DNA from 2 places in the Megamonas hypermegale genome. Region 2 is predicted to be linked to the other one. Evidence: riboswitches for the same ligand, from Rfam matches in the RefSeq annotation. Region 2 holds a riboswitch; the other holds the start of a gene.
What was found. A riboswitch is a leader RNA that binds a small molecule or an ion and turns the genes downstream of it on or off. The one in region 2 is predicted to bind cobalamin.

Region 1: another riboswitch for cobalamin. It lies ahead of CKV65_RS09805 (sirohydrochlorin cobaltochelatase); the one in region 2 lies ahead of cbiD (cobalt-precorrin-5B (C(1))-methyltransferase CbiD).

The regions. Positions count from the first base shown of each region.
Region 1 is NZ_LT906446.1:2,033,615-2,039,902, forward strand. It holds gene CKV65_RS09795 (ABC transporter substrate-binding protein) at 1-470, opposite strand, end outside; gene cobI (precorrin-2 C(20)-methyltransferase) at 492-1,199, opposite strand; gene CKV65_RS09805 (sirohydrochlorin cobaltochelatase) at 1,325-2,326, opposite strand; cobalamin riboswitch at 2,594-2,781, opposite strand; gene CKV65_RS09810 (ExbD/TolR family protein) at 2,863-3,282, opposite strand; gene CKV65_RS09815 (MotA/TolQ/ExbB proton channel family protein) at 3,282-3,902, opposite strand; gene CKV65_RS09820 (alpha/beta hydrolase) at 3,992-4,666, opposite strand; gene CKV65_RS09825 (DUF2284 domain-containing protein) at 4,792-5,421, shown strand; gene araA (L-arabinose isomerase) at 5,536-6,288, opposite strand, start outside.
Region 2 is NZ_LT906446.1:1,629,902-1,636,189, reverse strand. It holds gene CKV65_RS07935 (MOSC domain-containing protein) at 1-32, opposite strand, end outside; gene moaC (cyclic pyranopterin monophosphate synthase MoaC) at 36-518, opposite strand; gene tatA (twin-arginine translocase TatA/TatE family subunit) at 540-734, opposite strand; gene CKV65_RS07920 (heavy metal translocating P-type ATPase) at 829-3,300, opposite strand; gene CKV65_RS07915 (GNAT family N-acetyltransferase) at 3,493-4,083, shown strand; cobalamin riboswitch at 4,133-4,302, shown strand; gene cbiD (cobalt-precorrin-5B (C(1))-methyltransferase CbiD) at 4,422-5,528, shown strand; gene cbiE (precorrin-6y C5,15-methyltransferase (decarboxylating) subunit CbiE) at 5,513-6,139, shown strand; gene cbiT (precorrin-6Y C5,15-methyltransferase (decarboxylating) subunit CbiT) at 6,173-6,288, shown strand, end outside.

The DNA of each region.
Region 1 (6,288 bases), 400 kb from region 2:
ATTTGACCTAAGATATCGACTGTATGTTGAACTTGTTCGTAAGTGCGCATATCAAGTACGATTACAGGAATGTTATTATCTTCAAAAGTCGATACAAATTTGTCATTCATGCCTTTATAGGCAATTACTAAATCAGGTTGTTGTTCGATAACTTTTTCTAAATTGATATTGTAGACATTGCCGACTTCAGGTAAATCTTTATCTTCATCTGGAATGCCTGTTTTTGCAGATACTCTGGCAATAATTTTGCCGTCTACAGCATGAAGTGGTTCCAAAAATGAAGCAGACAGCGGAAGAATTCTTTCAGGTTTTTTATTTAACGTTACGACTCTGTCAGCAGCATCTGTAATAGTTAAATAACTATCAGTATTTTGTGCTGTTTGTTCATTTTGATTGCCACAGCCTGTGAATATAAAACAAATGCTAATGATGAGCAAAAGACATGCCAGAGATATTTTTATATTTCTCATAACGTCTATTAAAAGCGTTTATTAAACGCTTTTGCTCCTTCTAGTCAAGATTGTAGATAAATAATTGAGTTTTTTATCTTTTTGAGCTGGTAAATCAGTGATTACTTCTTCATCTGGTAAACCGCAACGGCTTACGAGAACAGCATTTTCAATCATATCATTATCTGTTAACGCATCTACGATTTCAGGATAATTTTTGTAGACTTTCATCATTACAACATTGTTTGATACAGCAAGTGCTTTATCGATAGTTTCTTTATCTGCTGTTGCTGGAATAACGCTGATAATATCATTTCCTTCAACGAGTGGATAACCGAGTTTACTTCCAATAGCACAAAATGCTGGAACACCTGGAATTGTTTCAATATTGATGTCTTTTTCTTTAGCTAAAAGGCGATAAACATAGATGTATGTGCTATAAAACATTGGGTCGCCTAAAGTTAAGAATACGACATTTTTACCAGCTTGCAGTAATGCAAGGATTTCTTCTTTATTTTTTTGCCAAGCATCAGTCGTTTCAAAATTAACGACCATAGGGAATACCTGGTAAACTATTTCAATATCTTTTTTTAAATATGGTTTTGCAATGCTAAGTGCTACGCTACCATCTTTTTTTTCTGTTTTTGGGGCGATTAAAACATCAGCTTTTTCAATAGCTTTAATCGCTTTCATTGTTAATAATTCTGGGTCTCCAGGTCCTACTCCAATACCATAAAAAGTTCCTGCCATAAAAAATCCTCCTGTACAAAAAGGTATGTAGCGGAAAAATCTACTACATACCTTATTTTTTTACTTGTTTTAGATACGTTATTTATTTTACACTTGCAAAATAGAACGCGTCAAGCTTAGTAATATTATTCAGCTTCAAGAGCATTCCAAGATTCATTAGCTCTATCTACAAATAATTGGCGAATATTTGCATTTTCACCTAAGCCGTGAATATATGTTGTTACATTGAAACCTTCTGCCTGTAATATTGATTTATGTGAGTCAGGTTCATCGCCTGCCATATCGTTGTTAGCATGGTCGCCTGCTACCATCATTAATGGCATTATAGTTACGTTTTTAATTTTTTGTGCTTTTAATTTAGGGATAATGTCTTCAAGATTTGGTTTACCTTCAACAGTGTAAATCATTACTTTTCCACCGTAAAGAGCATCTAAACGGTCTTGCATTACAGCGTAATAAGCATTGGCAGGGTCTGGTGTGCCATGAGCCATGATAAGCACAGCATCATCTTTGCCGAGTTTTGGCATTTGACTGCCGAGAGCTTTCATAGTGTCTTCTACGTCATCTCGTTGGTTTTCTTGTCCCATCCAATACATTAAAGGTGTACCGATTGTCATTTTCTTGAATTGATTTTTATAAATGTCATAAACGGCTGTTTTATAATTGTATTCCATGCCAGGAATTATATCCAAAGATGTAAGGGCTACGCGAGTATAACCTTCTGCTTTTAATTGAGCTAAAGCTTCTTCTGGTGTAGGAATAGTGATGCCTTCTTTGGCTTTTATGCGGTCAATGATGATATGGGAAGTAAAAGCAAGCACTACTTTTGTATCAGGGTGAGCTGCTTGAATTTGTTTTACAGTAGCTTCGATTGTTTTTGCACGTGTTTCTGGGTAAGTAGTTCCAAAGCTCATAACTAAGATAGCATCTTTGTTTGGAGCTTTTTGTAAATCCGCATCAGTTGTATTATAAGTACGAACACCTATTTGAGATGCTTGTAAAAGTGCAGGTGTAGCATCTTTTACTTCAGTATTGAGGCTGTAAGCTGCAAATGATGTGGTGCAAAAGCCTGTAAGTGCCATACAAGCCATAGATGCAATTAACATTCTTTTCCATTTTGATTTCATATTATCGTTCCTTTCTCTTTGTACAAACTAAAACTTAAAGTTGTCTATTAAAATTAATTGTGTTGTTGAGTGAGTGAGTGTTGATAGAAAGATTTTATTAATTTTAATAATGACAAACGATAAGTTTTCAAATGAGTTATCACGATAATACCTGCTTTAGTCTTTTTAGGTTAAAAGTTCAAAAAAAAAGAACCTTCTGCGCGCTAAAAGGTTCTTTGGATTGCTTAATAAAGCTTCAAATCTCCTACCTATCTCTCGCAGGTCATAACGGTGATTGACAAACAGGCAGTTCTTCTGACTCAAGTTCATAGCGTCTTCAAGCCTTCCCAGGATATAAAAAATATCCCAGTGACGTAATTTTGAAGTTGCTCCCTTCTACAGCGGCGGGACCGTAGCAGCTTATACTGCTTTCTCTATTAAGTCCAATAATGGACACCTGTTCCACTCAATATTAAATTATAAATTAAACTAATTGTATAATTAATTTAATCTCTTTTTTTACAATACCATTGTTATTCATATTTTGTCAAGGTATTTTACTGTTGGGAAACGTTTATGGTATCAGTGGCAAGTCCAAATTTTGTAATTCCTGCTCCTTTTAATTTATCTAAAAGTGCCATTATTTTTCCATAATCAATACTTTCATCAGCGCGAATGACAACTGCAAAATCAGGATTTTGACTGTATTGTACCTTGGCATTTTGAATTAGAGTTTCTTCATCAATGGGTTTATCTTCTAAGTACAAAGAGCCATCAGCTTTCATGGTAACGAGATAATTGACATTTGTCTGTGTTTGGGCATTAGCCACCTTAGGCATATTTACAGGGATTGTTTTTAAATCCACCATATATAAAGTGCTGAGCATGAAAAATACGAGTAAGAAGAACATGATATCAATCATTGGGATAATCATGACTTCTGGTTTGCGGAAAGAACGTCTGTTGCGAAGGCGCATTATTTATCACCTCTATTAATTAACCCTTCAATTAGTGAGAAGGCTTGTTCCATATCAGTTACAATATGGTCAATGCGCTGTACGAAATAAGAGTGAATGGCTAGTGAAATGATAGCAACACAAAGACCTGTAGCTGTAGCTATCAAAGCTTCACCGACGCCACCTGTAATGGCAATAGCTTGACCTTCTTGGAGATTGAAGATACTAAAAGCAGAAATCATGCCGACAATAGTACCTAGTAAGCCAAGCAGTGGAGCCATAGTTACAATTACATTTAAATAATACAGGCGAGCTCTAAATTTAGATAAGCTGATACCTGATTGAACTTCAAGCATTAACATGATGTTGATATTCTTGTTGTGCATTTTGTTAAAGGCAAAGCTTAATAAAGCAGCTAAATCTCCTTTAGTATTGTTTGCTAAATTTTTGGCTTCATCAATTTTGTCATTTACCATTAAACGGTAGAATTTATCGGCAAATTTTCTACCAGAGTCCGCTTTAGAAAAATAAAATAATCTCTCTACACCAACGGTAATTATAAAAATAGAACATAATAGCAGAATGTACATGACAAATCCGCCTTTATGAAAATATTCTACGCCTTGCATTAATAAATCCATAAAAAATCCTCCTGTTGTAAAACATCTAAAATAACTCATAAAAATGATAGTATTATAAATGAACATTGTCAATTAAACATTTTTATAAGCTATTTATTCAAGAGCCATTTAATTGCCATAGCTGTTCTTTGCGCAGAATTATGGTAATGGTTTCCATGATTTAATTGAAATACGGTATTAATTTTTTTAGCATGATAAAATTGTTCGATTTCTTTAGTATTTAATTCAACTTTCTTTAAAAATTGATTGCGTGATTTAGCTTCTTTATCACCTAAGGAAAAATATAAATATTTAGGAATTGTTTTCATTTCATGAGAAAAAATAAATTCTTTAAAATTAGGGAACCATAAAGAGCCAGAAACACTAGCACATCTTGAAAACAAATCTGTTTTATAAAGTGAGTAAATGGCAAATAAACCACTTAGTGAATAGCCTATGATACCTCGCCAAGCGATTGATTTTGATAGATTTTTTTCAACAGCAGGAATTATTTTTTGCGTTAAAAATGTTAAATATTCATCTGCCCCACCTGTATAAGAGTCGCCATTTTTGAAAATAGGCGGTGTATTCCATGGAACCATATCATAATTCCAGTTAAGATTACTGATGGATACGAGTGTAAAATCCTCATGATATGTATCTTTTATTAATTTATATATTGTGTTACTTTCATCAATATAGTTGTTTAAATAAATGATGGGTTTATTTTCTGTGTTACTTTCATAAATTAAAATTTTTTTGTTGTTTATAGTAAAATCTTTCATCTTATTCACCTGCTATCTATGATGTTTTAATTTGATTGTATATCAAAAAGAAAACTGAAAAAAGCTGAAAAACATGATATTATGTAGTAAATTTGAGAAATCAAAGAGATAAGGAAGTGCTTTAAATGATAACAACAAAAATAACAGTGGCACATAGTGATGTTGCATCGTTTTTATCAAAGTTTCAGAATGTTCCACGATTTTTGGCGTACTGCAAACAATGTCAAAATTACAATGCTAAATGGTCATGTCCAGAACTTACGATAAATCCTAAAACGTATTTAAATGATTATAGTGAGATTTATCTAATCGGTTTAAAAATAATTTACGATGAAGAAACAAAAAAAGAAATAAATACAAAAGAAAAAATAATTGATTTTACAACTAAATTATTGCGTAAAATGAAAAATCAATTATCAGATTGCTTATTGGAAGTAGAAAAAGAAATTCCAAATTCAGTATCATTTTCTTCAGGCGGTTGTGCGTGGTGTTGTAAATGTACAAGACCTAGTGGAAATCCATGTAGAAAACCAGAAAAAATGCGCTATTCGTTAGACTCTTTTGGTATAGATTTAAGTAGAGTTACAGAAGAATTTTTAAATATAAAGCTTTTATGGGGCCTAGATGAATTGCCAGATTATCATACATTAATTCATGCTATAGTTGTTAAAAAAGATACTGATTGCGAATTATTAATGCAAAAATTAAATGCTATCAAAATTAATGCTATACAATTAAATAAAAGTTTGAAATAAATAATAAAAAACAGCGTATGACAATAAGTCATACGCTGTAGTTTTAAAAAGAATCTTTCCTCCTATAAAGTTAAGGGAAATATAAAATTGGGGGAAAGAAAGAGAGTTAGCAAATTATTTTAATTTCCAAGCGATGTCGGAAAGGAATAATTGGTCTTTGAAAGCATCGAGGTCGAGGTCTTTTGTGATATGAACGAATTCGATACCCATGATGTTTGCCCAGTCGCGGAGTTGTTCAGCAGTTACAGTGTAGCTGATTACGCAGTGATGAGCACCACCTGCTAAAATCCAAGCTTCAGCGGATTTTTCAAGGCAAGGAAGTGGTTTCCACATAACGCGAGCAACAGGGAGGTTTGGCATAGGCATGATAGGTTTAACGCATTCAACATCGTTTACGATAAGACGCATTCTGCCACCCATATCGATTAATGTAGCAACAATTGCTTTGCCTGCTTTACCTTCAAATACGAGACGAGCTGGGTCATCTTTGCCGCCGATACCGAGTTCATGAACTTCGATTTTTGGTTTGCCAGCAGCAACGCTTGGGCATACTTCAAGCATGTGAGCACCGAGGTTGTAGCTATCTTCGCCATCTTTACCGAAATGGTAAGTATAGTCTTCCATTAAAGCTGTACCTTCATCAATGCCCTGTGCCATAGTTTTCATAACAGCAGTGAGGCAGGAAATTTTCCAGTCGCCTTCAGGACCGAAGCCATAACCTTGAGCAGTCAAATCTTGAGTTGCAAGACCAGGAAGTTGGTCCATACCATAGAGGTCTTCAAATGTATTTACAAATCCATCAGCATCATTATCTTCGAGGAATTTTTTAATGCCGACTTCCATTTTTGCTTGATAGCGAACAGATGC
Region 2 (6,288 bases):
TCACTGATACATACAGCTAAAATTTTTCCCATATATTACGCCTTTCTATCATAAATTCCAGATTTGCCGCCTTCTTTATGCACTAAATGGATGTTTAATATTTCCATAGAGCGGTCAAGTGCCTTACACATATCATAAATGGTTAAAAGTGCAACGCTTACAGCATGGAGTGCTTCCATTTCTACACCTGTTTTTCCACTAACTTTCGTTTGTACAATGGCATTTATTAAAAAATTTGTTTCATCTAATTCAAAATCGACAGTGGCTTTAGTTATAAAAAGCGGATGACAAAGTGGAATTATATCGCTTGTTTTTTTTGCCGCCATGATACCAGCAATGCGAGCGACAGCTAGGACATCGCCTTTTTTAGCTGTATTATTTTTAATGGCATAAAAGACATCTTCATTTACTTTGATAGAGCCTTTAGCAATGGCAATGCGGTCTGTGATGTCTTTGTCATTGACATCTACCATGATAGCATTTCCTTCATTATTAAAATGAGTAAAATTTGTTGTCAAAATATATACCTCAAATGATTGTTATTTTAATTTTTTTGCAACATCAGATACATCTTTTATGGTTTTAGCTGTTTCTGTGATATCTGAAGTGGAATTTCTAAATTCTTTAATGCTTTTGCCGAGTGCTTTGCTGATTTCTGGCAATTTTTTAGGACCGAAAATCACGAGAGCAATCACTAAAATTAAAATAAGTTCAGGAATACCGAGTCCAAACATTTTAATTCTCCTTTATGTTTATATGGTTTTCATAATTAAATTATATCATGAAAATAAAAAACTGCTGATAAGAAAATCAGCAGTTTAAGGATTTTTAGTATTTTTTATAGAGAATTCTAATTGAGTTTAAAATACATATCATGGCAACGCCAGTATCAGCAAATACGGCTGCCCACATGGAAGCATATCCTGCAAGACCTAGCACCATGATTAATACTTTTACAGCTATGGCAAATACGACATTTTGCCAAGCTATTTTGAGCGTATCACGAGAAATATTTATAGCTTGTAAGATAGAATGAACTTTAGAATTCATGAATACGACATCAGCGGCTTCGATTGCGGCATCAGCGCCACTTCCCATAGCTGCGCCAACATCGGCACCAGCTAAGATTGGAGCGTCATTTATGCCGTCACCGACAAAAAATACATTGCCGTATTCACTGCGCAGCGAAGAAAGTTTTTCCAATTTACCATCTGGCAAAAGTTTTGCATGAACTTTATCAATGCCGACTTCATTAGCTACGGCATGAGCTGTATGTTCATTATCTCCCGTTAACATAGCAGTTACTAAGCCTAAAGATTTTAATTTTTGAATAGTTGTTTTAGCGTCTTTTTTTATCGTATCTCCAATGATTATAGAGCCAGCATATTCATTATTTATAGCTATGAATATTTCTGTGCTAGCAGAATTTTTTATATCATCAGGCAATGCGATATTAAAGCGTTTCATCAAGCGCTTATTACCGCAGAGGATATTTTGATTATTTATTTTGCAGACTAAACCTTCACCAGCGATTTCTTGATTTTCTTGTGCTGTTTGGAGCGTGATTTGTTGATTTATAGCTTCATTTACAATACTTGTGGCGATTGGGTGTGTGGAAAATTTTTCAGCGCTAGCACAATAGGATAATAATTCTTTAGCGGAATGTTTTTCTGTAGGATTGATTTCTTTGACTTTGAAACTTCCTTCAGTGATAGTGCCTGTTTTATCCATGACGATTGTCTTGATATTTTTGAGCGCTTCAATGGCTAAACCGCCTTTGAATAATATGCCTTGGCGAGAACCTCTGCCAATACCAGAAAAGAATGCGAGTGGCACGCTTAATACAAGAGCACATGGACAACTGATGACGAGAAAAGTCAATGCTGTATAAATCCAGTATTCCCAATTGCCCGTTATAAGTGATGGAATGATGGCAGTGATAGCAGCGATAGCGACGACGATTGGTGTGTAAATGCGAGCAAAGCGAGTTATGAAGCGGTCGATTTTAGGTTTATTAGCAGCAGCATTTTCAACCGATTGTAAAATGCGAGAAACCATGGATTCTGAAAGAATTTTATCTACACGCATTTTTATGACGCCAGATATATTTAGACAGCCAGAAGTTACATGGCTATTTGGTGAAATTTTTATAGGGACTGGCTCGCCCGTTACAGGTGAAGTATCAAGGCGGCTTTCACCTTCGATGACTGTTCCATCTACAGGAATTCTATCACCAGCGCGAACGAGAATTATATCATTTACTTGCACTTTTTCAGCAGGAAGAGAGATGATTTTATCATCTTTTATTAAATTGACTGTTTCCGGTCGTAAATCAACTGCTTCCATAATTTGACTGCGACTTTTTTCTGTAGCGCGTTCTTCAAAATATTCGCCAATGCGATAAAAAAGCATTACGCCGACAGCTTCTGGATATTCTTTAATGCCGAAAGCACCGAGCGTAGCGATACTCATTAAAAAGTTTTCATCAAAGACATTGCCACGGAAAAGATTAGTTATGGCGGTTTTTATTATTTTCCAGCCAAGAATTAAATATGCGATGATATAAAGATAAAGTGAAAATTTGTCGGGAACTAAATCAGTGAATTCACCGATTACAAATAAAATTGCGCCGATAATGATTTCAGCAATGGCTATATTTTTTTTATTAAAGAAATTTGTATCTTGTGTATCAATAGATTTTTTATTTTCTGAGCGCAAAGTGATAGTAGTGCCGGGTTCTACACTATTGGCTATTTTGCGCATAGTAGGCAAAAGTTCATCGGGATTTTTAGCTACGATTTTCAATTGCTTTGTAGCAAAAGTCAATGTAGCGTTATAAACTTCTGGCAGTTCATTTAATTTGTGTTCAATTTTAGCGGCACAATTAGCGCAATCAATATTGTCAATCGTGTAAATTTTTTCTACATAACCAGATGGAATAGCATTATTTTGAAATGGTGTAATAGTAACACCAGGTTCAATAGTATTTGCTATTTTAGTGATGGTATCGAGTAATTCATCGGGATTTTTAGCTGTGATTTTTAACTGTTTAGTCAGAAATGTCAATGAAGCATGCTCAATTTCGGGTAATTCATTGAGTTTAGTTTCAATTTTAGCGGCACAGTTAGCACAATCAATATTATCTATTTTATAAATTTTTTGTTGGTATTCATGGAAATTTGCTTCGTGATGTGTATTATCATCTTCATGATGACAACAATTACAATGGTGTTCGTGTGTGGAATGATTATGGGTATTTAAATTTTTGTCGTGTAAAGAACAACTGTCAGAAGTAGTCATGGTAATCCCTCTTTTCCCTATTTTATCTTTAATTTTATATACCCATAGGGGTATACTTAAAATATATCTTATTGTATATTAAATGTCAATAATGAATATCAATTATAATTTTAAATTTAAATAGATGTTGAAATTAAATCTTTTATCGTTTTAGAATATTTAAAGCTAAAAATTTTTTGAGGTGAATTATTCATGAATATAAAATTTCGCTTAGCGCAGTTAAGTGATGCTGAAGATTTGTTAAATATTTATGCTCCATATGTAAAAAATACAGATATTACATATGAGTATGAAGTACCAAGTATTGATGAATTTAGACGGAGAATGGAAAATGTATTGAGTAAATTTCCGTACATCGTAGCAATAGTCGATGATAAAATTGCAGGTTACGTATATGCGTCTACATTTAGACAGAGAGTAGCGTATAATTGGGGACTTGAAACTTCTATCTATATAATGGAACAATTTCAAGGCAATCATTTAGGTGAAAAATTATATAAAATATTAGAAGCGATACTGCAAAAACAAAATATCACTAATTTATATGCGAGCATAACGTATCCCAATCCGCAAAGCATAATGTTTCATACAAAAATGGGTTATAAAAAAATAGCTCATTTTACAAAATGCGGTTATAAAGCTGGAAAATGGCTTGATATGATTTTCATGGAAAAGATGATAAACAAGCACTGCATTCCAGCAAGGAAAATTATTTATCTGCCTGATATGCCGAAAAGTGAAATTGATGAGATTTTAGATATGTATAGCAGTAAAAATAGGTGATTGAATAATCAGTTGCAGTATTAAAAGATAATGCCTATAATATTATTATGTTAATTTTATAAAGACAGGTGCGTTAGCTTAATAAGGAAACCGGAAAGCCGGTACGGTCCCGCCACTGTAAGGGGAGCTTGCTTCAATTATGTCACTGAATTGTATTTGGGAAGGCGAAGTACAGCGAAGAACCTAAGTCAGGAGACTTGCCTGTTGGGAAAACACCGCGAAAATTTATTTATAGATTTTCAGACTCACGAGAGATGGGCAGGTGGATAGATATTTTTACATTGAGGTAAAATCTGATGTAGGAGTAGTATATCTTCCTGTCTAAGGGAGATTTTTTTATGCACAAAAAGATGAAAAGTGGCTATACAACGGGTTCATGTGCTGCGGCAGGAACTAAAGCGGCAATCTTAGCGCTACAAGGCAATATCGTAAATGAAGTAGATTTATATGCTTTAAGTGGTGAGCTATTGCATATTCCTATTAAAAACATAGAATTTACTGAGCACGGTGCAAAGGCAGAAGTCATCAAAGATGGTGGCGATGACCCGGATATTACACATGGTTCTTCTGTGTTTACGGAAGTAGTAATAAATCCGCAAGGTGAAATGATAAATTTTCATGCTGGTTTAGGAATTGGCACGGTGACACAGCCTGGTCTTTCTGTAGCACCGGGACAGCCTGCAATAAATCCAGGCCCGCGCAAGATGATGACAAATGTTGTACGCGAATTATTGCCAAAAAATTATGGCTGTGATATTACAATTTCAATACCGAAAGGTGTGGAATTAGCTAAAAAAACTTTAAATCCTATATTAGGAATTGAAGGTGGCATCTCAATCATTGGAACGACAGGTATTGTGCGTCCGATGTCCGAAGAAGGCTTTAAAAATTCTTTGACGCCACAGATTTCCGTAGCAAAGGCAAATGGTTTTGATGATATAGTATTTGTTCCGGGAAAAATAGGCGAAAATATAGCAAAGAGTTTAGAATTGCCACAAAAAGCATTAATTCAAACGAGTAATTTTATCGGTCATATGTTGGAATTTGCCGCTGATGAAGGTATAAAATCCGTATTGCTTTTAGGTCATTTAGGCAAATTAGTAAAAGTTTCTGGCGGAATTTTTTATACACATAGCAAAATAGCTGATGCGAGATTAGAAATATTAGCTTCATATGCTGCTTTACTCGGCATGGATAAAGAAGGTATAGAAGAAATTTTTAAAGTTAAGACGACAGAAGCTGCTATGCCAATTATTGAAAAATATAATTTAAAGCAAAAGGGTTATTATGATTTATTAGCACAGAGAGCTAGTTTGCGCAGTCAACAACATGTATTTAATGCGCTGAATGTTGGCACTGTCATTGTGACTTTAAAAGGTGAAATCCTAGGTATGGATGATAATGCAAGACAAATAGGTGGTAGATTGGGTTGGAATTTAAAATAATTGTAGCTGGCATTGGTCCCGGTGCAAGAGAATATGTAGTGCCAAAAGCTTTAAAAGCTATTGAAAATGCAAAAGTATTAGTCGGTGGCAGTAGGGCTTTAGCTGATTTTGCACGAGAAGGTCAAAAGACTTTTGCTATAAAAGCTGATATCAAAGCAGTTATGAACTTTATCGGTGAAGAATTAAAGCAAAATGATGTAGTTGTGATGGTGTCAGGAGACCCAGGTTATTATTCTTTGCTGAGTTCATTGAGAAAGAATTTTTCGCTTGAGCAGATAAAAGTCATTCCGGGGCTTAGTTCAATGCAAGTTGCATTTGCTAAGATAGCACTTCCATGGCAAGAAGCAAGTTTACTTAGTTTTCATGGCAGAGTGCCAAAAGATGAAGATTTAGTATACGTTAAAGGGCGAATTATCGGTATGCTCACGGATAATAAATTTAATTCAGGGCGTATTGCAGAATATTTAATAGAACGCGGTTGGGATAAAAATGCAAGAGCGTATATCTGTTCAAGATTGTCTTATCCCGATGAAAAAATTGCTTGTTTATCCTTAGAAGAAGCACAGACAAAGGAAATAGCTTCTCATTGCGTGATGATAGTAGAAGGTTGATATAAAAATTATAGAAAGAAAGTTGGTGTATTATTGAATTTACCAGGAATAGCAGATGAAGAATTTATTCGCGATAAAGTGCCGATGACAAAAGAAGAAATTCGCATTTTGACGATGTGCAAAGCGAAGGTTAGACCAGATGATATCAT